DNA from 3 places in the Streptomyces sp. iso_384 genome. Region 1 is predicted to be linked to each of the others. Evidence: riboswitches for the same ligand, from Rfam matches in the RefSeq annotation. Region 1 holds a riboswitch; each other region holds the start of a gene.
The links. A riboswitch is a leader RNA that binds a small molecule or an ion and turns the genes downstream of it on or off. The one in region 1 is predicted to bind cyclic di-AMP.
Positions count from the first base shown of each region.

Region 2: it holds a riboswitch for cyclic di-AMP, as region 1 does, so the genes downstream of both, AC0VY3_RS01110 (M23 family metallopeptidase) here and AC0VY3_RS25165 (M23 family metallopeptidase) in region 1, are expected to answer to the same signal.
Region 3: it holds a riboswitch for cyclic di-AMP, as region 1 does, so the genes downstream of both, AC0VY3_RS21135 (M23 family metallopeptidase) here and AC0VY3_RS25165 (M23 family metallopeptidase) in region 1, are expected to answer to the same signal.

Region 1 is NZ_JBWBTT010000001.1:5,610,500-5,617,842, forward strand. Features, by position in the region: gene AC0VY3_RS25150 (bifunctional acetate--CoA ligase family protein/GNAT family N-acetyltransferase) at 1-551, opposite strand, end outside; gene AC0VY3_RS25155 (HPr family phosphocarrier protein) at 648-929, shown strand; gene AC0VY3_RS25160 (GntR family transcriptional regulator) at 1,101-1,808, opposite strand; gene AC0VY3_RS25165 (M23 family metallopeptidase) at 1,987-2,808, opposite strand; cyclic di-AMP (ydaO/yuaA leader) riboswitch at 2,822-2,990, opposite strand; gene AC0VY3_RS25170 (M16 family metallopeptidase) at 3,216-4,586, opposite strand; gene AC0VY3_RS25175 (M16 family metallopeptidase) at 4,613-5,986, opposite strand; gene AC0VY3_RS25180 (DNA gyrase/topoisomerase IV subunit A) at 6,267-7,343, shown strand, end outside.
Region 2 is NZ_JBWBTT010000001.1:247,066-254,408, forward strand. Features, by position in the region: gene AC0VY3_RS01070 (DEAD/DEAH box helicase) at 1-1,410, shown strand, start outside; tRNA gene AC0VY3_RS01075 (tRNA-Lys) at 1,618-1,691, shown strand; gene AC0VY3_RS01080 (hypothetical protein) at 1,786-1,962, opposite strand; gene AC0VY3_RS01085 (hypothetical protein) at 1,981-2,193, opposite strand; gene AC0VY3_RS01090 (hypothetical protein) at 2,233-2,442, opposite strand; tRNA gene AC0VY3_RS01095 (tRNA-Met) at 2,619-2,692, shown strand; gene AC0VY3_RS01100 (MerR family transcriptional regulator) at 2,800-3,546, shown strand; gene AC0VY3_RS01105 (PP2C family protein-serine/threonine phosphatase) at 3,688-4,911, shown strand; cyclic di-AMP (ydaO/yuaA leader) riboswitch at 5,122-5,274, shown strand; gene AC0VY3_RS01110 (M23 family metallopeptidase) at 5,286-6,320, shown strand; gene AC0VY3_RS01115 (aldo/keto reductase) at 6,574-7,343, shown strand, end outside.
Region 3 is NZ_JBWBTT010000001.1:4,708,124-4,715,466, reverse strand. Features, by position in the region: gene AC0VY3_RS21140 (tyrosine-protein phosphatase) at 1-435, opposite strand, end outside; cyclic di-AMP (ydaO/yuaA leader) riboswitch at 879-1,039, shown strand; gene AC0VY3_RS21135 (M23 family metallopeptidase) at 1,043-1,999, shown strand; gene AC0VY3_RS21130 (SGNH/GDSL hydrolase family protein) at 2,161-2,988, shown strand; gene AC0VY3_RS21125 (STM4011 family radical SAM protein) at 3,001-3,924, opposite strand; gene AC0VY3_RS21120 (STM4012 family radical SAM protein) at 3,932-5,314, opposite strand; gene AC0VY3_RS21115 (STM4013/SEN3800 family hydrolase) at 5,311-6,156, opposite strand; gene AC0VY3_RS21110 (STM4014 family protein) at 6,200-7,343, opposite strand, start outside; gene AC0VY3_RS21105 (STM4015 family protein) at 7,338-7,343, opposite strand, start outside.

The sequences.
Region 1 (7,343 bases):
GTGAGGTGGACGGAGCCGTCCTCGAAGCTGCGGCGCTGGGTGTACCCGGCGTCCCGGAACACCTTGATCATTTTGTTGTTGGCGGGGAGCACCTCGGCGGCGAAGCGCCGGATGCCGCGCTCGCGGGCGACCGTGGCGATGTGTTCGAGCAGCGCCGAGGCGACTCCGCGGCCCTGGTGGGCGTCCTGGACGAGGAAGGCGACCTCGGCCTCGTCGGCGGGCGCGGAGGCGGGGCGGCCCCGGTCGTCGATGCGGTCGTAGCGAACGGTCCCGATGAACTCGCCGCCGATCGTGACCGCCAGTCCCACCCGGTCGACGTAGTCGTGATGGGTGAAGCGGTGCACGTCCCGGTCGGATAGGCGGGGATACGGGGCGAAGAAGCGGTAGTACTTCGACTCGTCGGACACCTGCTCGTAGAAGCTGACCAGTCGCTCGGCGTCGTCCGTGGTGATCGGCCTGATGCGCGCGGTGCCCCCGTCGCGGAGCACCACATCCGCTTCCCAGTGGTCGGGGTACGCGTGATGCGGACTCTGCTCCGGCGTGGGCTCCATGGCCAAAGCCTACGGCCGGACAGGAGGCCGGGCACAGCACCACGCACTGCATGAGAGACTGGTCTAGACAACCGTTGATATGTGAAGGGCAGAACCATGGCTGAGCGCCGCGTAAACGTCGGTTGGGCCGAGGGCCTGCACGCCCGCCCCGCTTCCATCTTCGTCCGTGCCGCCACGGCCTCCGGCGTCCCGGTGACGATCGCCAAGGCCGACGGCAACCCGGTGAACGCCGCCTCCATGCTGGCCGTGCTCGGTCTGGGCGCGCAGGGCGGCGAGGAGATCGTGCTCGCGTCCGACGCGGACGACGCCGAGGCCGCTCTGGACCGGCTGGCGAAGCTCGTCGCCGAGGGCCTGGAAGAGCTTCCGGAGACCGTCTGACCCATGCGACTCCGGGTCCGCCCGGATGCGACCGGCGAAAGAGCCGTGATCCCGTGAAGGGATCACGGCTCTTTCGCTTTCGGGAAAGATTCAGGAAAGAGCCGCACCTCGATAATGCGGGCAGCCTGAATGGCGCACCGGAATTGCCTCTCTTTGTATACGGCTCTTCTGTTAATGCCGGACGCCCGCAGTGTTTACGCCGTGTTGCGAACTTCTCACCGGCGGAACGGCGGCGGTGCGACGCCCCGCGAGATCCGGGCGGCGGAGCCGGTGGACGCCGGTGGCGCGTTCCGCGTGCTGGGCGGTCAGCGCCCTCGCCCGCTCCGCGTCGCCGCGCGCCACGGCGTCCACTATCGCGCCGCGCTCGGCCCAGGCGTCGACCGGACGGGCCGGCTGCTCGACCGCGTACATCCAGGCGATCTTGTGCCGGAGCTGGGTGAGCAGCGCGATGAGGCCGGGGCTGCTCGACGCCTGGGCGAGGGTCTCGTGGAACCACCCGCCCAGCGAGCGCAGATCCTCGCCCTCGCCCCGGCGGGCCCGCTCCTGACCCAGCCTGACCAGACCCCGGAGCACCTTCAGATGGGCCTCCGTGCGGCGCTGGGCGGCGCGTGCCGCGCCCAGCGGCTCCAGGAGCATCCGCAGCTCCAGGAGGTCGGCCGCCTCCTGCGCGGTGGGTTCGGCGACACAGGCGCCGGCGTGTCTGCGGGTGACCACGAAGCCCTCGGACTCCAGGGTGCGCAGGGCCTCGCGGACGGGGACGCGGGAGACCCCGTAGCGGCGGGCCAGCAGCTCCTCGGTGAGGCGGCTGCCGCGCTCGTAGACACCGGAGACGATGTCGTCACGGATTGCCGTGCATACCGAATGCGCGGGAATGCGCATGTCCGAACCTCCGCCTTGATCCCCGCGAAACGCGGCCGCCCGACGTCTGTTCCGTGACTCTATTGCAATCTGCCGGAATTTCCGATGGCAGGCCGGAATCCATGGAAATCTTCAGGCTGGAATTGCCGAAGGCCCCGGCGGGTGCCGGGGCCTTCGGGCGGAGGCGTGCGGAGGCGGGTCAGACGTTCAGACCGTGCGAGCGCAGGTAGCCGACGGGGTCCATGTCGGAGCCGTAGTCGGGGGTGGTGCGGGCCTCGAAGTGCAGGTGCGGGCCGGTGGAGTTGCCGGTGGAGCCGGAGAGCCCGATCTGCTGGCCGGAGGAGACGCTCTGGCCGACGGAGACGCCGATCGAGGAGAGGTGGCCGTGCTGGGTGTACGTGCCGTCCGACATCCGGAGCACGATGTTGTTGCCGTACGCGCCGCCCCAGCCGGCCTCGACGACCGTACCGGCGCCGACCGCGACGACGGAGCTGCCGGAGGCGGCCATGAAGTCCACGCCGGAGTGGCTGCCGGAGGACCAGAGCGAACCGCCGGTCTTGTAGCCGGTGGTGACGTGGGAGCCGGCGACCGGGAGGTGGAAGGCGTTCAGCCGGGCGCGCTCGGCGGCGCGGGCGGCACGGGCCTTCTCCTCGCGGATCTCCTTGGCGCGGGCCTCGGCCTTGCGCTCGGCCTCCGCCTTCGCCTTGGCCTTGGCCTTGGCGGCCTTCTCACGAGCCTCGGCGGCGGCCTTCGCCTTCGCCCTGGCGACCACTTCGGCCTGCTGCTTCTGGGCCTGGGCCTGGGCGTCGATCTGGTCGGCGAGGGTGGCGTCGAGGGCGATGGCCTGGGTGAGGCCGGTGTCGGCGACCTTGGCGGCCTCGGCGTCCGCGGCGAGCGCCGGGGAGGACAGCGAGCCGATGACTCCGGTGGTGGCCAGGGCCGCGATGCCGGCGGCCTGGGCGCTGCGGCGCGTCAGGCGGCTCGGGGCACGGTGCTTCCCGGTGGCACGGGTGAACGCCATGGAGAGGCTGATCCTTTCCTTCCTTCTCGCCTACCGGGTTAGCTGACGGGTTAGGAGCAGGAAGGTCTCCTACGGATCCCCGCGCCGGTTCACGGCACGGGCCTCCGATTCACCCCAGGGACTGCGTGTGGGTCCCCGGCTCCCCAGGCTCGCGCCTGACGGGGACTCGGCGATGACTGCCCGGCGCCGCGGATGCGGCATACGGGTGACGGACAGCCGGGCCGACGCTAGGCGGGGCGACTTCCCATCACCAAACGGACAGGGGGATTTGTCGCGCATCCCACAGGGCAGACAGGCAACCTCTCCAACAAAAGGGAGCGAAGCTCGCCAATCGGTCAAAAATGGAGGACCCCGGTGAACTTTCCGTTCGTCGGGGTCCTCTTCGCGGCGGTGTGCCACGGATGCCGTCAGCCGGTGACGACGGACACCTCGCCGATGCCGAGTGCCTTGACAGGCTCCTCGATCCGCGCGGCGTCACCCACGAGGACCGTGACGAGGCGGTCCACCGGGAAGGCGTTGACCACGGCGGCGGTCGCCTCCACGGTGCCCGTCTCGGCGAGCCGGGCGTAGAGGTCGGCCTGGTAGTCGTCGGGGAGGTGCTGCTCGACCTGGTCGGCCAGCGTGCCGGCGACCGAGGCGGCGGTCTCGAACTTCAGCGGGGCGACGCCCACCAGGTTCTGCACGGCCGTCTCACGCTCGGCGTCGGTCAGCCCCTCGGCGGCCAGCGTCCGCAGAACCTTCCAGAGGTCCTCCAGCGCCGGTCCGGTGGACTCCGTGTCCACCGAACCGCTGATCGCGAGCATCGCCGCGCCGCCCGAGTCGGGGCCGCTGGAGCGCAGCACCTGGGCGAAGGCGCGTACGCCGTAGGTGTAGCCCTTCTCCTCGCGCAGCACCCGGTCCAGCCGGGAGGTGAGGGTGCCGCCCAGGCAGTACGTGCCGAGGACCTGCGCCGGCCACACGCGCTCGTGCCGGTCGGCGCCGATGCGGCCGATCAGCAGCTGGGTCTGGACCGCGCCGGGGCGGTCCACGATGACCACACGGCCGGTGTCGTCCGCGGTGATGGGCGGCACCGGTCGGGCCTGGCCGGCGTTGCCCGACCAGTCGCCGAGGGTCTCCGCCAGCAGCGCGTCCAGGTCGATGCCGGTCAGGTCGCCGACGATCACGGCCGTCGCCGTGGACGGGCGGACATGGGCGTCGAAGAAGGCGCGCACGGCGGCCTGATCGATCCGCCGGACGGTCTCCTCGGTGCCCAGGCGCGGGCGGGACATCCGGGCGGTGGCCGGGAACAGCTCCTTGGAGAGCTGCTTGGCGGCGCGCCGGGACGGGTTGGCCTGCTCGTGCGGGATCTCGTCGAGGCGGTTGCCCACCAGGCGCTCGATCTCGCTCTCGGCGAAGGCCGGGGCCCGCAGCGCCTCGGCGACCAGGCCGAGGGCCTTGGCCAGCCGGGAGGCCGGAACCTCCAGGGAGACCCGGACGCCGGGGTGGTCGGCGTGCGCGTCGAGGGTGGCGCCGCAGCGCTCCAGCTCGGCGGCGAACTCCTCGGCGCTGTGCTTGTCGGTGCCCTCGGAGAGCGCCCGCGACATGATCGTGGCCACGCCGTCCAGGCCCTCGGGCTCGGCCTCCAGCGGCGCGTCCAGGAAGATCTCCACCGCGACGACCTGCTGGCCGGGGCGGTGGCAGCGGAGCACGGTCAGCCCGTTGGGCAGGGCGCCGCGCTCGGGCGCCGGGAAGGCCCAGGGGCGGGCCGTGCCGGCGGTGGGCTGCGGGTGGAACTCCATGGCTACTCCAGTCACGGCGGCGTCGCTCACTTGGCCGCCCCCTCGTGCGCGTCGGTGCCCTCTTCGCCCTCGGCGCCCTCATCGGCCTCGTCGGTCGGCTCGATGGGCTCGTACACCAGCACCGCCCGGTTGTCGGGGCGCAGGGCAGCCTCGGCCGCCGCGCGCACCTCCTCCGCGGTGACGTCCAGGACCCGGCCCACGGCGCTCAGGGCGAGCTGCGGGTCGCCGAACAGCACCGCGTAGCGGCACAGTTCGTCGGCGCGGCCGGCGACCGTGCCGAGCCGGTCCAGCCACTCGCGCTCCAACTGCGCCTGGGCCCGCTCCATTTCCTCGAGGGTGGGCCCCTCCGCGGCGAACCTGGCCAGCTCCTCGTCGACGGCGGCCTCGATCTGCTCCACCTCGACCCCGCCGGACGTCTTCACGTCCAGCCAGCCCAGCGAGGGCGCCCCGGCCAGCCGCAGCAGCCCGAAGCCCGCCGCCACCGCCGTACGGTCGCGGCGCACCAGGCGGTTGTGCAGCCGGGAGGACTCTCCGCCGCCCAGCACGGTGAGCGCCAGGTCGGCCGCGTCGCAGGCGCGGGTGCCGTCGTGCGGGAGGCGGTAGGCGGCCATCAGGGCGCGCGCCGGGACCTCCTCGTGGACCACTTCGCGCAGCTGCTCGCCGATGATCTCCGGCAGCGTCCCGTCGCGCGGCGGCTGCTTGCCGTCGTGGGACGGGATGGAGCCGAAGTACTTCTCGATCCAGGCGAGGGTCTGCTCGGGGTCGATGTCGCCGACCACCGAGAGCACCGCGTTGTTGGGCGCGTAGTACGTACGGAAGAACGCGCGGGCGTCCTCCAGCGTGGCCGCGTCCAGGTCGGCCATGGAGCCGATCGGGGTGTGGTGGTAGGGGTGGCCCTCGGGGTAGGAGAGGGCGGTCAGCTTCTCGAACGCGGTGCCGTAGGGCACGTTGTCGTAACGCTGGCGGCGTTCGTTCTTGACGACGTCGCGCTGGTTCTCCATGGACTCCTCGTCGAGCGCGGCGAGGAGGGAGCCCATCCGGTCGGCCTCGAGCCAGAGAGCCAGCTCCACCTGGTGGGTGGGCATGGTCTCGAAGTAGTTGGTCCGCTCGAAGCTGGTCGTCCCGTTGAGCGAGCCGCCGGCCCCCTGGACGAGCTCGAAGTGGCCGTTCCCCTTGACCTGTCCCGAGCCCTGGAACATCAGGTGCTCGAAGAGGTGAGCCAGACCGGTGCGTCCCTTGACCTCGTGGCGCGAACCGACGTCGTACCAGAGGCAGACCGCGGCGACCGGGGTCAGATGGTCCTCGGAGAGCACCACACGCAGGCCGTTGGCCAGGCGGTGCTCGGTCGCTGTCAAGCCGCCGGAGCCGGCCTGTGCGGTGGCCGTGTGACCCATGGGCATGTACGTCCCTTCGATCGCGATACTGGACTTCCTGCCAGACCTGCCACTCTAAGCAAGCGCACCGGCACCTGGCGAAGTTCCCGTTCCGTGGATGTTTCCGTCGATGGTGTCGTGGACGCCCTCGCGGGCGCGCCGCCCCGACCGCTTCGGACCGGCCTTCGGACGGGTCGAGGTCGGCGTTGTCAGTGGCGAGGTCCACAATGGACCGCGTCAGTAGCTCGTGTTGTACCGAACAAGCTCAGGTTGTCCGAACAGAATCCGTGAAGGAGTCGCAGCCGCGATGGCCCGCCGTAGCACGAAGACCCCGCCGCCGGACGACTTCGAGGAGAAGATCCTCGACATCGACGTCGTCGACGAAATGCAGGGCTCCTTCCTCGAGTACGCGTACTCGGTGATCTACTCCAGGGCCTTGCCCGACGCCCGCGACGGCATGAAGCCGGTGCACCGGCGCATCGTGTCCCAGATGAACGAGATGGGACTGCGCCCCGACCGCGGCTATGTGAAGTGCGCCCGCGTCGTCGGCGAGGTGATGGGCAAGCTGCACCCGCACGGCGACGCCTCGATCTACGACGCCCTGGTGCGCATGGCGCAGCCGTTCTCGATGCGGCTCCCCCTGGTCGACGGCCACGGCAACTTCGGCTCTCTCGGCAACGACGACCCGCCGGCCGCCATGCGGTACACCGAGTGCCGGATGGCCGACGCCACCTCGCTGATGACGGAGGCCATCGACGAGGACACCGTCGACTTCCAGTCGAACTACGACGGCCAGGAGCGCGAGCCGGTCGTCCTCCCCGCCGCCTACCCCAACCTCCTGGTCAACGGGGTCTCCGGGATCGCCGTGGGCATGGCCACCAACATGCCCCCGCACAATCTGGGCGAGGTCATCGCCGCAGCCCGGCATCTGATCAAGCACCCGGGCGCCGACGTCGAGACGCTGATGCGTTACGTCCCCGGACCCGACCTGCCCACCGGTGGCCGCATCGTCGGGCTGGGCGGCATCAAGGACGCGTACACGAACGGCCGCGGCACGTTCAAGATCCGCGCCACCGTCTCCGTGGAGAACGTGACGGCCCGCCGCAAGGGCCTCGTCGTCACCGAACTGCCCTTCACCGTCGGCCCGGAGAAGGTGATCGCCAAGATCAAGGACCTGGTCTCGGCGAAGAAGCTCCAGGGCATCGCCGACGTCAAGGACCTCACCGACCGGGCGCACGGCCTGCGTCTGGTCATCGAGGTCAAGAACGGCTTCGTGCCGGAAGCGGTGCTGGAGCAGCTCTACAAGCTGACGCCGATGGAGGAGTCCTTCGGTATCAACAACGTGGCACTGGTCGACGGCCAGCCGCTCACCCTGGGCCTCAAG
Region 2 (7,343 bases), 5.4 Mb from region 1:
ACCATGTCGCACCACGTCCTCGTCGTGAAGCCGAAGGACAAGGCGCCGGTCACGGCCGCCATCGCCGCCCGCAAGGGCCGCACCATCATCTTCGTCCGCACCCAGCTGGGCGCGGACCGCATCGCCGAGCAGCTCATCGAGTCCGGCGTGAAGGCCGACGCGCTGCACGGCGGCATGACCCAGGGCGCCCGTACGCGGGTCCTGGAGGACTTCAAGAAGGGTTACGTCAACGCGCTCGTCGCGACCGACGTCGCCGCCCGCGGTATCCACGTCGACGGCATCGACCTGGTCCTGAATGTGGACCCGGCCGGTGACCACAAGGACTACCTGCACCGCTCGGGCCGTACCGCCCGCGCCGGCAAGTCCGGTGTCGTCGTCTCGCTGGCGCTTCCGCACCAGCGCCGCCAGATCTTCCGCCTGATGGAGGACGCGGGCGTCGACGCCTCGCGCCACATCGTCCAGGGCGCGGGTGTCTTCGAGCCGGAGGTCGCCGAGATCACCGGCGCCCGTTCGCTCACCGAGGTCCAGGCCGACTCCGCGAACAACGCCGCCAAGCAGGCCGAGCGCGAGGCCGCCGACCTGACGAAGCAGCTGGAGCGCGTCCAGCGCCGCGCCGTCGAGCTGCGCGAGGAGGCCGACCGCCTGGTCGCCCGTGCCGCCCGCGAGCGGGGCGACGACCCCGAGGCCGCGGTGGCCGAGGTGGCCGCCGAGGCCGAGGCCGCCCTCGTGGCCGCCATCTCGGTCCCCGAGCAGCCGGCCGCCCGTGACGAGCAGCGTCGCGACGAGCGGGGCAACTACGAGCGCCGCGACAACCGCGGTGGCGACCGTGGCGGCTACCGCGGCAACGACCGTCGCGATGACCGTCCGTCGGGTGGTTTCCGTTCCGGTGGCGACCGTCGTGACGACCGTGGTGGCCGTTCCTTCGAGCGTCGTGACAACGACCGCCCGTCCTTCAACCGCGACCGTCGTGACGACCGCCCCTCCGGTGGTTTCCGTTCCGGTGGCGACCGTCGTGACGACCGTGGTGGCCGTTCCTTCGAGCGTCGTGACAACGACCGCCCGTCCTTCAACCGCGACCGTCGTGACGACCGCCCCTCCGGTGGTTTCCGTTCCGGTGGCGACCGTCGTGACGACCGTGGTGGCCGTCCGTTCGAGCGTCGTGACAACGACCGCCCGTCCTTCAACCGCGACCGTCGTGACGACCGCCCCTCCGGCGGTTTCCGCTCCGGTGGCAGCGACCGCCCGTTCAACCGTGACCGTCGTGACGACCGCCCCTCCGGCGGTTTCCGCTCCGGCGGCGGCGACCGCCCGACCGGCCGTCGTGACGACCACCGCGGCGCCAACACCGGAACCAACACCGGTTCCTTCGGCCGCCGCGACGACAAGCCGCGCTGGAAGCGCAACGGCTGACCCCCGCCCGGCCGACACCCGGCCGAGCAGGTCCGCCTGACAGACCGGCAGGGCCCGTACGCCACCGAACCGACTCGGTGGCGTACGGGCCCTGTTGCTGTCCCGGGCAGCCGGAAGCCCGCCCTCCGGAAGCCGCGACGGGCCCGACACCGATACCGGATCGGATGCCGGGACCGGGCGGGCTATGCTCGTGGGGTGATCAGTCGAGGGCCGTTAGCTCAATTGGTCAGAGCAGCGGACTTTTAATCCGTTGGTTGTGGGTTCGAGTCCCACACGGCCTACCGATCGCGGGGCAGAGGGTTCCTCTGCCCCGCGGGTTGTCAGAAGGGCCTCGACCGGCTTCCGCCGGTCGAGGCCCTCTGCCATTTCCCGGTCCTACTTCTTACGGTGGATCGCCACAGGGATCACGAGGACCAGGGCGCGCACGCCGATGAGCAGGACGCCCAGCAGCCAGTACTCGCTGGGGCTCTTGCCCCAGATCAGCGCCCAGGCGGCGAACACCACGCAGACCAGCGCGGCGAACCCGGCGAGTTTCTTGATCACTTCATTCATCGGACCGGTTCTCCTGCGTCAGCACTTGGTGGTGTTCCACTGCAGCGGGATGGGCGGCGGTAGCGAGTACTTCATCTTCACGCACTTGCCGGCCTTGTCGGCGTTCTTGAACGTGCTGGTGATGCTGCCGAGGGAGTCGTACACCGTCAGCGCGCAGCCCGCGCCGACGACCCCCGGAAGGAAGCCGCAGAGTGCGGCGGCGTACTTCGCCTTGGTCATGCCCTTGGCCATGCGTTTGGTCTCGGCGCGGTTGTACTTGGCGTAGATCCCTCACCCCCAGGTGACCTTGGGGTCGGCGACGTCCTCTCCGTCGGCGTCCTTGGCCCACGCCGGGTCGATGTGCCCGGCCGTCACCTCGATGCCGTCGGCCGGGAAGCCGATGTCGTAGCCGCCGTCGTTCGCGGGGCGCAGACCGAACCCCTCGGGCAGTTCGAGCCCGAAGCGGTGCTCCCTGGGCGCCGTGTCGTCCTTCAGGGCCACCAGCGCACGAGCCCGGTATCTGCTGCTTGGTGGAGGTGTCCCTGACCTCCCCGTAACCGGAGCCTCCGTCGCCCGGGTGGGGTTGCCTCAGCAGCGGCGACTGCGACCGGGGTCACGTGGCCTGGGGAAAAGTGGTCGGAGCAGCCGCTCCGATGCCGTAGAGTTGGGTTTACCGACGCGGGGTGGAGCAGCTCGGTAGCTCGCTGGGCTCATAACCCAGAGGTCGCAGGTTCAAATCCTGTCCCCGCTACTGAAGGCCCGGGCCCGGCACGCACAGCGTGCCGGGCCCGAGTCGTTTCCGGGGCCCGGTCGAGCACGCTTGACCTTGACGCAGCGTAAAGATCTAGCGTTTCCGGCATGGAGTGGTCCATTCAGGAAATCGCCCGCCGGGCCGGCACCACGAGCCGCACGCTCCGGCACTATGGGGACCTCGGTCTCCTCGCGCCGAGCCGGATCGGGAGCAACGGCTACCGCTACTACGACCAGGACGCCCTCGTCCGGCTGCAGCGCATCCTGCTGCTGCGGGAGCTCGGGCTCTCGCTGCCCGCCATCAAGGACGTGCTGGAGGGGCAGCGGGACACGGCCGTGGCGCTGCGGGCGCATCTGCGCCTGCTCGAACAGGAGCAGGAGCGCATCGGGCGGCAGATCGCCTCGGTGCGGACCACTCTCCACAAGACCCAGGAGGGGATGGAACTCATGGCCGATGAAGTGTTCGACGGCTTCGACCACACCGCTCACGAGCAGGAGGTGACCGAGCGCTGGGGCCGGGACGCGTACGAGGAGGGCGACCGCTGGTGGCGTTCGCTCGGGGACGGGGAGAAGAAGGCGTTCCAGGACGAGCACGAGGCCATCGCCCGCGACTGGGGGCGGGCCAGGGAGGCCGGGCTCGCCGCCGACGGGGCCGAGGCGCAGGACATCGCCCGGCGGCACTGCGCCTGGCTGTCCTCGGCCAAGGAGCCCAGCCGTGCGTACGTGATCGGGCTCGGTGAGATGTATGTCGCCGATCCGCGCTTCGGAAAGAACTACGATCGCTACGGGGACGGCACCGCCGCCTTCGTACGGGACGCACTGACGGTCTACGCGGAACACCGGCTCTCCGACTGACCCCGGAAAGGCCGGGACTCCGTTCGCTTCCCCCTATTCGGCCGATGCGGAGTCGCCGCTCGGCGCGGCTCCGGGAAGCCTGGACGGGGCGCGGTACCGTCCGCAGCCGTGGGTGGACCGGGCAGGAGTGCACAGGTGGGGATGGCCGAGAGACGGCGTGGCGGCACGGCGGGGAGCATCGACGCCGTGGGCCGTGCGGTGTTCGGATCCCCGGGAGGCGATGTGACGCCGGGCGGCCGGGGATCCCGGCGGTTCGTCCGGATGCTGCCCGCCCTGCTGATCGTCGGCGGGCTGCTCTTCGACTCGCTGGCCCCGCCCAACTTCACCGCCGTCCCGCTGTTCGTCGCGGCCCCGCTGATCGCCGCACCGTTCTTCTCGCTCTCCAGGACCATCCGCACGGGCATCGCCGCGGTCGTCTCCGTCATCGCGATGCGGCTCTCCGACGGGACGTCCACCCAGGTCGTCCCGGTCATCGAGACGATCACCGTGCTCACCGCCTCGGCGCTGGCCCTCGTCATCAACGCCGTCGTGCGGCGCGGCAACGAGCAGCTGGCCTCGGCCCGGGTGATCGCGGAGACCGCCATGCGTGCTGTGCTGCCGACGCCGGCCGAGCGGATCGGCGGGCTCCAGGTGGCCGCGCGGTACGAGGCGGCGCAGGCGGACGAATTCGTCGGCGGCGACCTGTTCGCCGTCGCGGACACCCCGTACGGCGTACGCCTGGTGGTCGGCGACGTGCGCGGCAAGGGGCTCGGCGCCGTCGAGGCGGTGGCGGTGATCATCGGGTCGTTCCGGGAGGCCGCCGAGCAGGAGCGCTCGCTGGAGGGCGTGGCGCAGCGGCTGGAGCGGGCGCTGGCCCGGGAGGGGACGCGGCGGTACGGGCTGGACGTCATGGAGGGGTTCATCACCGCCGTACTGGCCGAGATCCCGCCCGGTTCGGCCTCGCTGCGCATCGTCAACCGCGGCCACCCGGAGCCGATCCTGCTGCACGCGGACGGCGCCCTGGAGGTGCTGGCGCCCTCGGTCCCCGCGCTGCCGCTGGGGATGGACCTGGGGGTGTGGCCGGACCGGGCCGACGAGTGGGAGATGCCCGCCGGGGCGACGCTCCTCGCGTTCACGGACGGGCTGTCGGAGGCCCGGGACGCGAACGGGGTCTTCTACGATCCGGCGGCCCGGCTGCGCGGCCGGATCTTCCCGGGCCCCGAGGAGCTGCTGTCGGCGCTGACCGACGACGTACGGCTGCACACCGGAGGGCGGACCACGGACGACATGGCGCTGCTTGCGGTCGGCCGGCCGGCGGAGGGGCAGCCGGTGCGCCGGACGACGGTGAAGATCGTGGGCCGGGGCGATGACACGGTGCGTAACTGAAGGGCACCGCTCCGCATAACATTTGACACACCATCAGAAAAAGGGGTGTGGCTGATCCGTGGTCAAGTCGCCCGATTCCGCCCGCTTGTGACCCGTACATCCCTACCGTGCCCCTTAATGATCAACAGGAACAGCTTGGAATCGGGCCCGGGTGTCTATTAACGTTCGATAACGCAGCGCGGTCGTCCCAGCCGTCGTCAGAGACGGCACCGCGCGCGAGCGCCGAATTCCGCAAGGGAACCGGGGAACCACCTACATGGGGTGAATCGGACGCCTGCGTCTCGTGAGAGACGGAGGGGCCCGTAGGAGACCTTCCTGCTCCGAACCCGTCAGCTAACCCGGTAGGCGAGAAGGAAGGAAAGGAGTGCGCCCACGTGGCGTCCAACAAGCCTGCCCCTGAGGCCCCGTCACCTTTCAGTGCCGACACCTTCGGTGACGCGGAGCGGTCCTGGGAGGAGTGGAATCCCACCGAGGAGTCCATCCGGCCCGTGCGCGGCAGGCACCGCGTAGCCAAGCAGCGTGGTCTGGCCCGTAGCTCCACCGTCCTCGGGGTCGGCGTCATAGCGGCCGTCGGTGCGGGTGGCATGGCCACCGCGCAGGACAAGGCCCCGGTCTCCATCTCCCTTCCCGATTCCATCGCGGACAACCTCCCCGACGCCAAGTCCCTTCCCGGCGTCGGGTCCTTCATGTCGGACGCCGCCGAGCCCGCCCCGGTCGCCGCGGCCGCGCCGCTCACCACCGCCGGCCTCACCACCGCCGAGGCCGAGGAGGGCACCACCGACGCGGGCGAGGCCCTGCGCGCCCGGATCCTCCAGCAGGCCGAGCAGCAGCAGGCCAGCGCCGACGCCGAGGCCAAGGCCGCCGCCGAGAAGGCCGCGGCCGAGAAGGCGGCGCAGGAGGCCAAGAAGCAGCAGGACCAGGCCGAGGCCGAGGCCGCCGCGAAGAAGAAGGCCGCGGAGGAAGCGGCCGCGAAGAAGAAGGAGGCCGAGCGTCTCGCGAAGCTCGCCGCCAGCTTCTCCCTCCCCACCTCCTCGTACACGATCACCTCGACCTACGGTCAGTCCGGGGCCCTGTGGTCCTCGGGCCAGCACACCGGTCTGGACTTCGCCGGGTCGGCCGGTACGCCGATCAAGGCCGTGCACGGCGGCACGATCACGTCGGCCGGCTGGGCCGGTTCGTACGGCTACCGCACGGTGCTCCAGCTCGATGACGGCACGGAGATCTGGTACGCGCACCAGTCCTCGATCGACGTCTCGGTCGGCCAGAAGGTCACCACCGGCGAGACCATCGGCCGCATGGGCGCCACCGGCAATGTGACCGGTGTGCACCTCCACATGGAGGTCCGCACGGCGGGCGGTTCGGCGATGGACCCGATGGCCTGGCTGAACAGCAAGGGCCTCTCGGTCTGAGATCCCGGCCTTTCGGTCCCTGTCCCCGGCCTTCCGGCTGACGTACGTCCCCCGTCGCCACCCTCCCCGAAACTCCGGCAGCCCTGACGCACACCCCCCGACGTCAGGGCTGCCGGTCTGTCCGGGGGCAGCCGGCCCGGTCGGGTCCGCGCGGCGGTGGAGTACGACCCCGTGGTGCGCCATCCGGTGGAACGCCACCGTGGAACACCATCCGGTGGAATACCTCCGCCGCCCCGGCCCGTTGAACCCTCACATGACTTCCGCGCGCACTCTCGGCACCTCCGACCTCCAGGTCTTCCCCCTCGCCCTCGGCGGCAACGTCTTCGGCTGGACGGCGGACGAGAAGCAGTCCTTCGCCGTCCTGGACGCGTACGTCGCGGCCGGCGGCAACTTCATCGACACCGCCGACGCCTACTCCGCCTGGGTCGAGGGGAACCGGGGCGGCGAGTCGGAGACCGTCATCGGCAAGTGGCTCGCCTCCCGCTCCAACCGGTCCGACGTCGTCGTCGCCACCAAGGCCGGCGCCCACCCCGACTTCCGGGGCCTGTCCGCCGGCGCCGTCAAGGGCGCGGCCGAGGCCTCGCTGCGCCGGCTCGGCACCGACCACATCGACCTCTACTACACGCACTTCGACGACGAGACCGTCCCGGTCGAGGAGATCATCACCGCCCTCGACCAGCTGGTGAAGGACGGCAAGGTGCGCCACATCGCCGCCTCCAACATCAGCCCCGAGCGGCTGCGGGCCTCCCTCGACTTCTCCGAGCGCGAGGGCCTCGCCCGGTACGTCGCGCTCCAGCCGCACTACAACCTGGTCTCCCGCGACACCTACGAGGGCGAGCTCCAGGACACCGCGGCCGCCGCCGGCCTCGCCGCCGTCCCGTACTACGCGCTCGCCTCCGGCTTCCTCACCGGCAAGTACCGCCCCGGTACGACCGTGGAGAGCGCCCGGTCCGCGAAGGCGGGCGGCCACCTGGAGTCGGCGCAGGGCCGCAGGGTGCTGGCCGCCCTCGACCAGGTCGCCGG
Region 3 (7,343 bases), 900 kb from region 1:
CACCCGGCTGTGCTCGGCGGTGCGGTCCTCGATCGTCGCGCGGTACATCCGGATCATGCGGTCGACGCCCTTGCCGTCCGCGAGGACCGAGCGCAGCTGCTCGATGTTCCCGTCGCTCACCAGCCGCCAGAACTCCGCGCCGTCGGCCGGGTCGGAGAGTGGAATGCTGACATTGCGGACACCGGGCAGCTCGATGTCGTAACCGTCGAGGCGGTGGTCGGCGGAGTGCCGGAAGTCGAAGACCGTGTGCAGTCCGAGCCCGCCGAGGAAGGCCGCGTCCTCAGCGGTGGCGTGTGCCAGGTGGCCGCTGCGGTAGAGCCGTCCGAAGGCGGTGCGCCGCCCGTCCGTGGTGGGGAGCCCGCCCACATCGCGGAAGTTGCGGACTCCGGTCAGCACGGTCTCTGTCGGCGGGACCTGCGGCACCTGCTGCGTCACGGTGGCTCCTGGGATCTCTGGCGTCGGCGCGGCTCGCCGGCGAGGGCGCTCCCGTGACGATACGACATCGATTCGACAGAAAATCATCACGGTCGCCACCCCGTCGCGGGGTGCCGTCGAGGCCGGACTGACCCGGCGTCAGGAGCACCCTCGGCAGCGTGTCCGTATTGGTGCATTTCGCAGAACATGCCCCGCTAATGGGGGAGATGAGATTCCGGAGGTGAGCGGGATCATATCCGTGACGGACCGTGGCGAGGGCGCCCGGGGGTATTCCCGTTGCCCGTACGGAAATCCAAGATCCGTAATCCACGGAGTGTGACGGGAAAACCGGGGCGATAGCGAATCGATGATTCCGGCGCGCAACCGATGGCTTGTTCCGCTCGTCCTGACCGGTTTACGGTCGCCGCAATCCGGACGGACCGCCTAATCCTGCCGCCGCCCGGAATTCGCACCCACCCACTCACGTGTGGCAGGAGCGGGGGAACCAGGTAAGCCGCCGATCCGGAGCGATCCGGACCGGCTCGGGGTGAAGTCGCCGCAACGCGACCGGGCATCTCCAGCCCGAACCCGACAGCTCACCTCGCAGGCGCCGGAGAGGAAATTCCCCATGCCCGCAAAGGGTAAGCACCGTCGTCCGAAGTCCGGCCCGATCTCCCGCGGCGTCCTCGTCGCAGGGACCGGCGGCGCCGCACTCGCCCTCCCGCTCATCGGCGCCACCGTCGCGAGCGCCGCCGACCAGGCCGCTCCCGCCGCGAAGCCCGCCGCCGCCTCGGTCGCCGCCGCGCACACCGCCCCGTCGGCCGCCCCCGCCGCGTCGAAGGCCGCCCCGAAGACGTACTCCGTCGTCTCCGGCGACTACCTGTCGAAGATCGCGGCCGAGCACCGGCTCAAGGGCGGGTGGGAGAAGCTGTACCAGGACAACCGCTCCACCGTCGGCGACAACCCCAGCCTGATCCACCCGGGCATGAAGCTGACCCTCGGCGCCAAGGGCTCCGCCCCGGCCGAGAAGTCCGCCGCTCCCAAGGCTGCCCCGAAGAAGGCCGCTCCGGCCCCGAAGGCCGCGCCGAAGGAAGCCCCGAAGGGCGACACCATCTCCGCCGACGACTCCGAGGGCTCCGACAACTCCGCGCGGACCGGCTCCTCCGAGGCCACCGGCTCCGGCTGGTCCGCCCCGCTGGCCAACGCCAACGTCACCACCCAGTACCGCGCTTCCGGCGCCAGCTGGTCCAGCGGCTACCACACCGGCTCGGACTTCCAGGCCGCCTCCGGCACCCCCGTCCTCGCCATCGGACCGGGCACCGTGGTCTCGGCCGGCAACAGCGGCTCGTACGGCAACGAGGTCGTCATCCAGCACGAGGACGGCATGTACTCGCAGTACGCCCACCAGTCCTCGCTGAACGTCTCCGTCGGCCAGACCGTCACCGGCGGCCAGCAGATCGGCCTCTCCGGCTCCACCGGCAACTCCACCGGCCCGCACCTGCACTTCGAGGTCCGCACCGGCCCGAGCTACGGCTCGGACGTCGACCCGATCGCGTACCTGCGTCAGCACGGCGTCTCCGTCTGACCGGACGCGGACAGAAGTAACCGAGGGGCGGTGCGCGGCGGCGCACCGCCCCTCTCTTTATTCCGGCTTTACCAAAACCTGACCGGGTGGTCTATCTCACCACCCGTCAACCCCGTATTACGGTCGCGTAGGTCACATCGGACGATGCAGGATAAGTCCTTGTGGCAGACGATTCGAGAAACAACCAGCAGCACATCATCGGGTCGTACGCGGCGATCGGCGACAGTTTCACCGAGGGCGTCGGCGACCCCGGCCCCGACGGGACCTATCTCGGCTGGGCGGACCGTTTCGCGGTCCTCCTCGCCGACCGGCTCCCGGCCCCCGACACGGAGGCCGGCCCCGAGGACTCCTCGCACGGGGACTTCCGCTACGCCAATCTCGCCGTACGAGGACGTCTCCTCGACCAGATCGTCGAGGAGCAGATCCCCCGTGCCAAGGAACTGGCCCCCGACCTGGTCAGCTTCTGCGCGGGCGGCAACGACATCATCCGGCCCGGCACCGACCCCGACGACCTCGCCGAGCGCTTCGAGCGGGCGGTCGCCGACCTGAGCAACGCCGTCGGCACGGTCATGGTCACCACCGGCTTCGACACCCGGGGCGTTCCGGTGCTGCGCCACATGCGCGGCAAGATCGCCACGTACAACGTCCATCTGCGGGCCATCGCCGACCGCTACCAGTGCCCCGTGCTGGACCTGTGGTCGCTGCGCTCGGTCCAGGACCGGCGCGCGTGGGACGCCGACCGGCTGCACCTCTCGCCCGAGGGTCACACCCGCGTCGCCCTGCGCGCCGCCCAGGTGCTCGGCCACGACGTGCCCGCCGACCCCGACCAGCCCTGGCCGCCGCAGGCCCAGCGCAGCCCCTTCGACGAGCGGCGCGACAACATCCAGTGGGCCCGCGAATACCTGGTGCCGTGGATCGGGCGACGGCTGCGCGGCGAGTCCTCCGGCGACCACGTCGAGGCGAAGCGCCCCGACCTGCTGCCGCTGTAGCGGCCGGATCGCTCAGGGCTCCAGCAGGGGCAGCGCGCGCCGGGACGGGTTCGGCACCACGAGCCCGTCCGGCGGCGCGCCTCCGCCCGGCGGGCGCCCCGCCGGTATCCGCTCCAGGACGCCACCGGCGAACACGTCGTACAGCGGCAGCGACTCCAGATGCACATAGCCGATGTGGCAGTCGCACACGGAGAGCGGACAGGCCCGGGGGCCGAGCGCCCGGCGGTAGCTGCCGTCGTAGAGGTTGCCCAGCTCCGCCTTGACGAAGTGACAGCGCCGCACCGTGCCGTCGCCGTCCACCGAGATCACCGACTCACCCGTCCGGCAGGGCAGCCCCGCCGAACGGTGCGGATCACGGCTGTAGGGGAACAGCGGATCCAGCTCCGTCCAGCGTGCCGCCTCCTCGTCGGTGTACGCACGGCCCTCGGCGGCGTTCACCCAGAGGTAGACCTCATCGGGCAGCGCCGCCCGCAGCCGCCGCGCCTCCTCCAGATGCTCGTCGAACCCCACCACGCCCACGCTGTAGCGGATTGCCTTCGCCGACAGATCCCGGCATTTACCCAGAAACCGGTCGTACGGGGTCTGCCCCGGGTGATACGTGCACCAGAGCGCGATCCGCTCGGGATCGGTGTCCGCCAGCCAGTCGGTGCGGCCGCTCAGGTTCGTCTGGATCGCCACCCGCTCGATGTGCGGCAGCCGCGACAGCTCGGTCAGCGCCCTCCGGTACCAGGAACGCACCAGCCCTTCGCCCCACGGGGTGAACAGCACGGACAGCCGGTCGCCCGTCTGTGCCGCCGCCCAGCCGGTGAACCGCTCCAGCGCCTCACGGTCCGCCGTGAGCTGCGCGCGACTGTCCCGCCGCTTGGCGAACGGGCAGTAAGGACAGTCGTAGTCGCAGGAGGCGAGCGGGCCCCGGTAGAGAATCGTCAGGTCCATGTCCGGCTCACTTCCGCTCGTACGCGGCCATCGCCGTCCGAACCCCGGGCGAGAACAGCGCCGGACCCAGCGCGTCGGAGTGGGCCAGACCTGACGGGGACAGCCGCAGCAGCCCCTCCGGGGCCGAGGTGTCCAGCCAGCCCCGGGCCGCGAACTCCGCCAGCTCGGCCGGGAAGTCCGCGCCCGGATCCGTACCGAACCGCGCCCGGTACTCCGCCACCGGCAGCCCTGCCGCCTGGAGCAGCGACTGCAGCAGATGCCGCCTGCGCGCCTCGTCGGAGTCGACGTACCTGCCGACCTCGGCCCGGGAGAAGTCCTCGGTGGCGGTGAAACGGTCGATGATCGACCGGATCTCCCGCATGTCCACCGCGTAGTCGAAGGAGTAGTGCAGGGCCGCCGTGTACGAACGGGCCCCGCAGCCCAGGCCGATCATGCCGTCGGTCTGGCAGGCGTAGTCCTCGGGACCCTCCTGCTCCCGAGGGGCGTCGGCCCGCCGGAACATCCGCATCGACACCTGCTCGTAGCCGTGCGCCAGCAGATGGTCCCGCCCCACCGCGTACAGCCGCAGTCGCTGCTCGTCCCAGGCGGCGTCCTCCAGGGCCTGTGCCTCGGCGTCGGCCGCCGCGCCCAGGCGGTGCAGACCGGTGAGCGGGCGGACGTACAGCGGATACAGATACAGCTCCTCCGGCCGCCAGGCCAGTGCCGCGTCCAGCGAGGCGAGCCAGCTGCGCTCGGTCTGCCCGTCGATGCCGTAGATCAGGTCGATGTTCAGCACCGGGATCCGGGCGTCGCGGATCCGGCCGAGCGCCGCTTCCACATCGGCGCGGCGCTGCGGTCGGACGGCAGCCCGGGCCTCCTCGTCCACGAAGCTCTGCACGCCGATGCTGATCCTGGTCGTGCCCCGGTCGGCCAGCACCGCCAGCCGGTCGGCGGTGGCGGTGGAGGGCGAGGTCTCCACGGACAGCGGGACCGCGCTCAGGTCGGCGCCCATCCGCTTCTCCCCTATGTCGCAGAGCCGCTCCAGCTCGCCGGCGGTCAGGAAGGTCGGGGTGCCGCCGCCGAACGCCGCCGCCGCGAACCGCACCGGCTCCTCGTCGCCCAGTGCCTCCCGCACAGCCACGGCCTGCCGCTCCAACGCGTCCAGATAGCGCGTCGTCAGCTCCTCGGGCGCGCCGATCCGGGTGAAGAGGTTGCAGAAGCCGCAGCGGACCTCGCAGAACGGTATGTGGAGATAGAGGGAGAGCGCGTCCTTGGGTTCCCTCGCCCACAGCGACCGCAGCGACGGGCGGTCCGCGAGCGGCCGGTAGGCCGTCTTGTGCGGATAGGCGTAGACGTAACTCTCGTACGGCCGGACGGCGGGCGGCGCGGGAGTGCTGGTGGTGAGCGTCATCGGTCGGCCCCCGGTTCTGGCGGTGCGGGTGGTTCGGATGCGGGTGGTTCGAGGAAGAAGTGGGCGTACGGGACGGTCCAGACGGCCGGGTGGCCGAGCCGGTGACCGGTGTACCCGTCGTCGCCGTAGGCCGTGCCGTGGTCGGAACAGACGATCGCGAAGCAGCGGCGGCGGCTGCTCGCCGCGGCGAAGAGCCGGCCGACGTGCCGGTCCACGTACTCCAGGGCCGCCGCGTGCGTGGCGCGTGAGTCGCCCGCCTCGTGGGTCGCGCCGGGCAGATGGAACCAGTTCGGCTGGTGCAGCGCGGACACATTGACGAAGAGGAACATCCGCTCGTCCCGGGGGAGCGCCGCGACGACCTTCTCCGCCCTGGCCACCTGCTCCTCGAACGAGGTGGGCGAGGCGACGCCGAAGCCGGGCTCCCAGTGGCTCTCCTGGAACATGCCGGGCAGCACCGAACCGAGCGGCCCCTGACGGTTGAAGAAGCCGACCCCGCCGATACACACCGTGCGGTAGCCCTCGGCGGCCAGCCCCGACACCAGATCCGGCGTGTCGAACACGAACGTGCCGTCCGCCGTGGTCTCACTGCCCGCGAACCGCGCCGCGAACAGCCGCGGATGCGGCCCGGGGGAGGCGGGCGTCGGCAGGAACCCGGCGAACATCGCCTGGTGCGAGGCGTAGGTGAAGCTGCCCGGAGCGTGCCGCTCCTCCCAGGCGCCCCCGGGCAGATGCCGGGCGAGGTTCGGGATGCGCCCGGCGGCCGCCAGCTCGACGGCCACGTCGTGGCGCAGGGTGTCCAGGGTGACCAGCAGCAGATCGTGGCTGCCCACGACCTCGGCCATGTCGGGCCGCCCGGGGCCGCCGGGCTCGTGGGGCGCGGTGGGATCAGGAAGCGGTGACGGCACGGTGGTTCCTTGCTCGGTCCAGTACGGCGGCGACCTGCGCCGCATAGGTGTCCAGGCCCTCGGCGCCGCTGCCCGGCAGACCGGTCAGTCCGGGCAGCAGATCGCCGAAGGCGTTGACCTCGCCGACGGCGAAGCGCCGCCAGCCGGCCGTGGGCAGCAGATCGACGCCCACACAGAGCGTCCCGGGGAAGCAGGCCGCGGCCCGCTCGCACATCGCCAGCGCCTCGCGCCAGGAGCCGCCCGCCGCCGCCACGGCGGCCCGGACCTCGCCCAGGTCACCGCGCGCGCCGCCGAGATGCAGATTGGTCATCGGGCTCGTGCTCGTCCGCACCACGGCGTGCGTCGCCCGGCCGCCGGTCACCACGATCCGTAGATCCGCGGCGCGCCCCCGCTGGGACGCCTTCGGCAGCCAGCGCTCGATGTGCAGCCCGTCCGGGGCCAGCGCGTCCACGATCGCGCCGACCTCCCGCTCCGAGGTGTAGCGCCGCACCCGGAGCGAGTTGAACAGCCGCCCCGACGCGTCCCGCTCCACCGAGGTGGTGGCCCGGGCCCGGCCGGGGCCCGCCGTCTCCACCGCCAGCACCCCGGAGGCGGAGGAGCCGTGCGCGAGCTTCACGAACGCCCGGGGCATCCGGTGCTCGCGCAGCGCCTCCCGTACGTCGGACCAGCCGCGCACCGGCGCCGCCCCGGGACCGGACGTCGGCGAGGCGGGCACGGAGATCCCCGCCCGGTCCAGCAGCCCGTGGCACAGCCGCTTGTCGAAGAGCACGGCGATGTCACCGGGGGAGCCCAGCACCTCGGAGCCCGCGGCCGTGGCCGCGCTCGCCACCGCTTCCACTGCGGCGGTGAACCGTGCGTACCACCGGGCCGAACCCTCCACCCGGGTCGGGTCGTCGACCCCGCGGAGCAGCCGTTCCACTTCGGCGTCCTCACCGGGCGAATCGATCCGCACGCTCTCGCCGGGCCCGAACAAAGCCTCGCCGCGCAGCACCTGGAGCCAGGACACGACCCGGGCCGCCGGGAGGCCGGCGGTGCGCACGGCCTCCTGGAAGAAGGCGACGCGGCGGTTGTCCGGATTGCCGACGACCGCGAAGCGCGGCAGCGGGCCGCCGCCGGGGCTATTC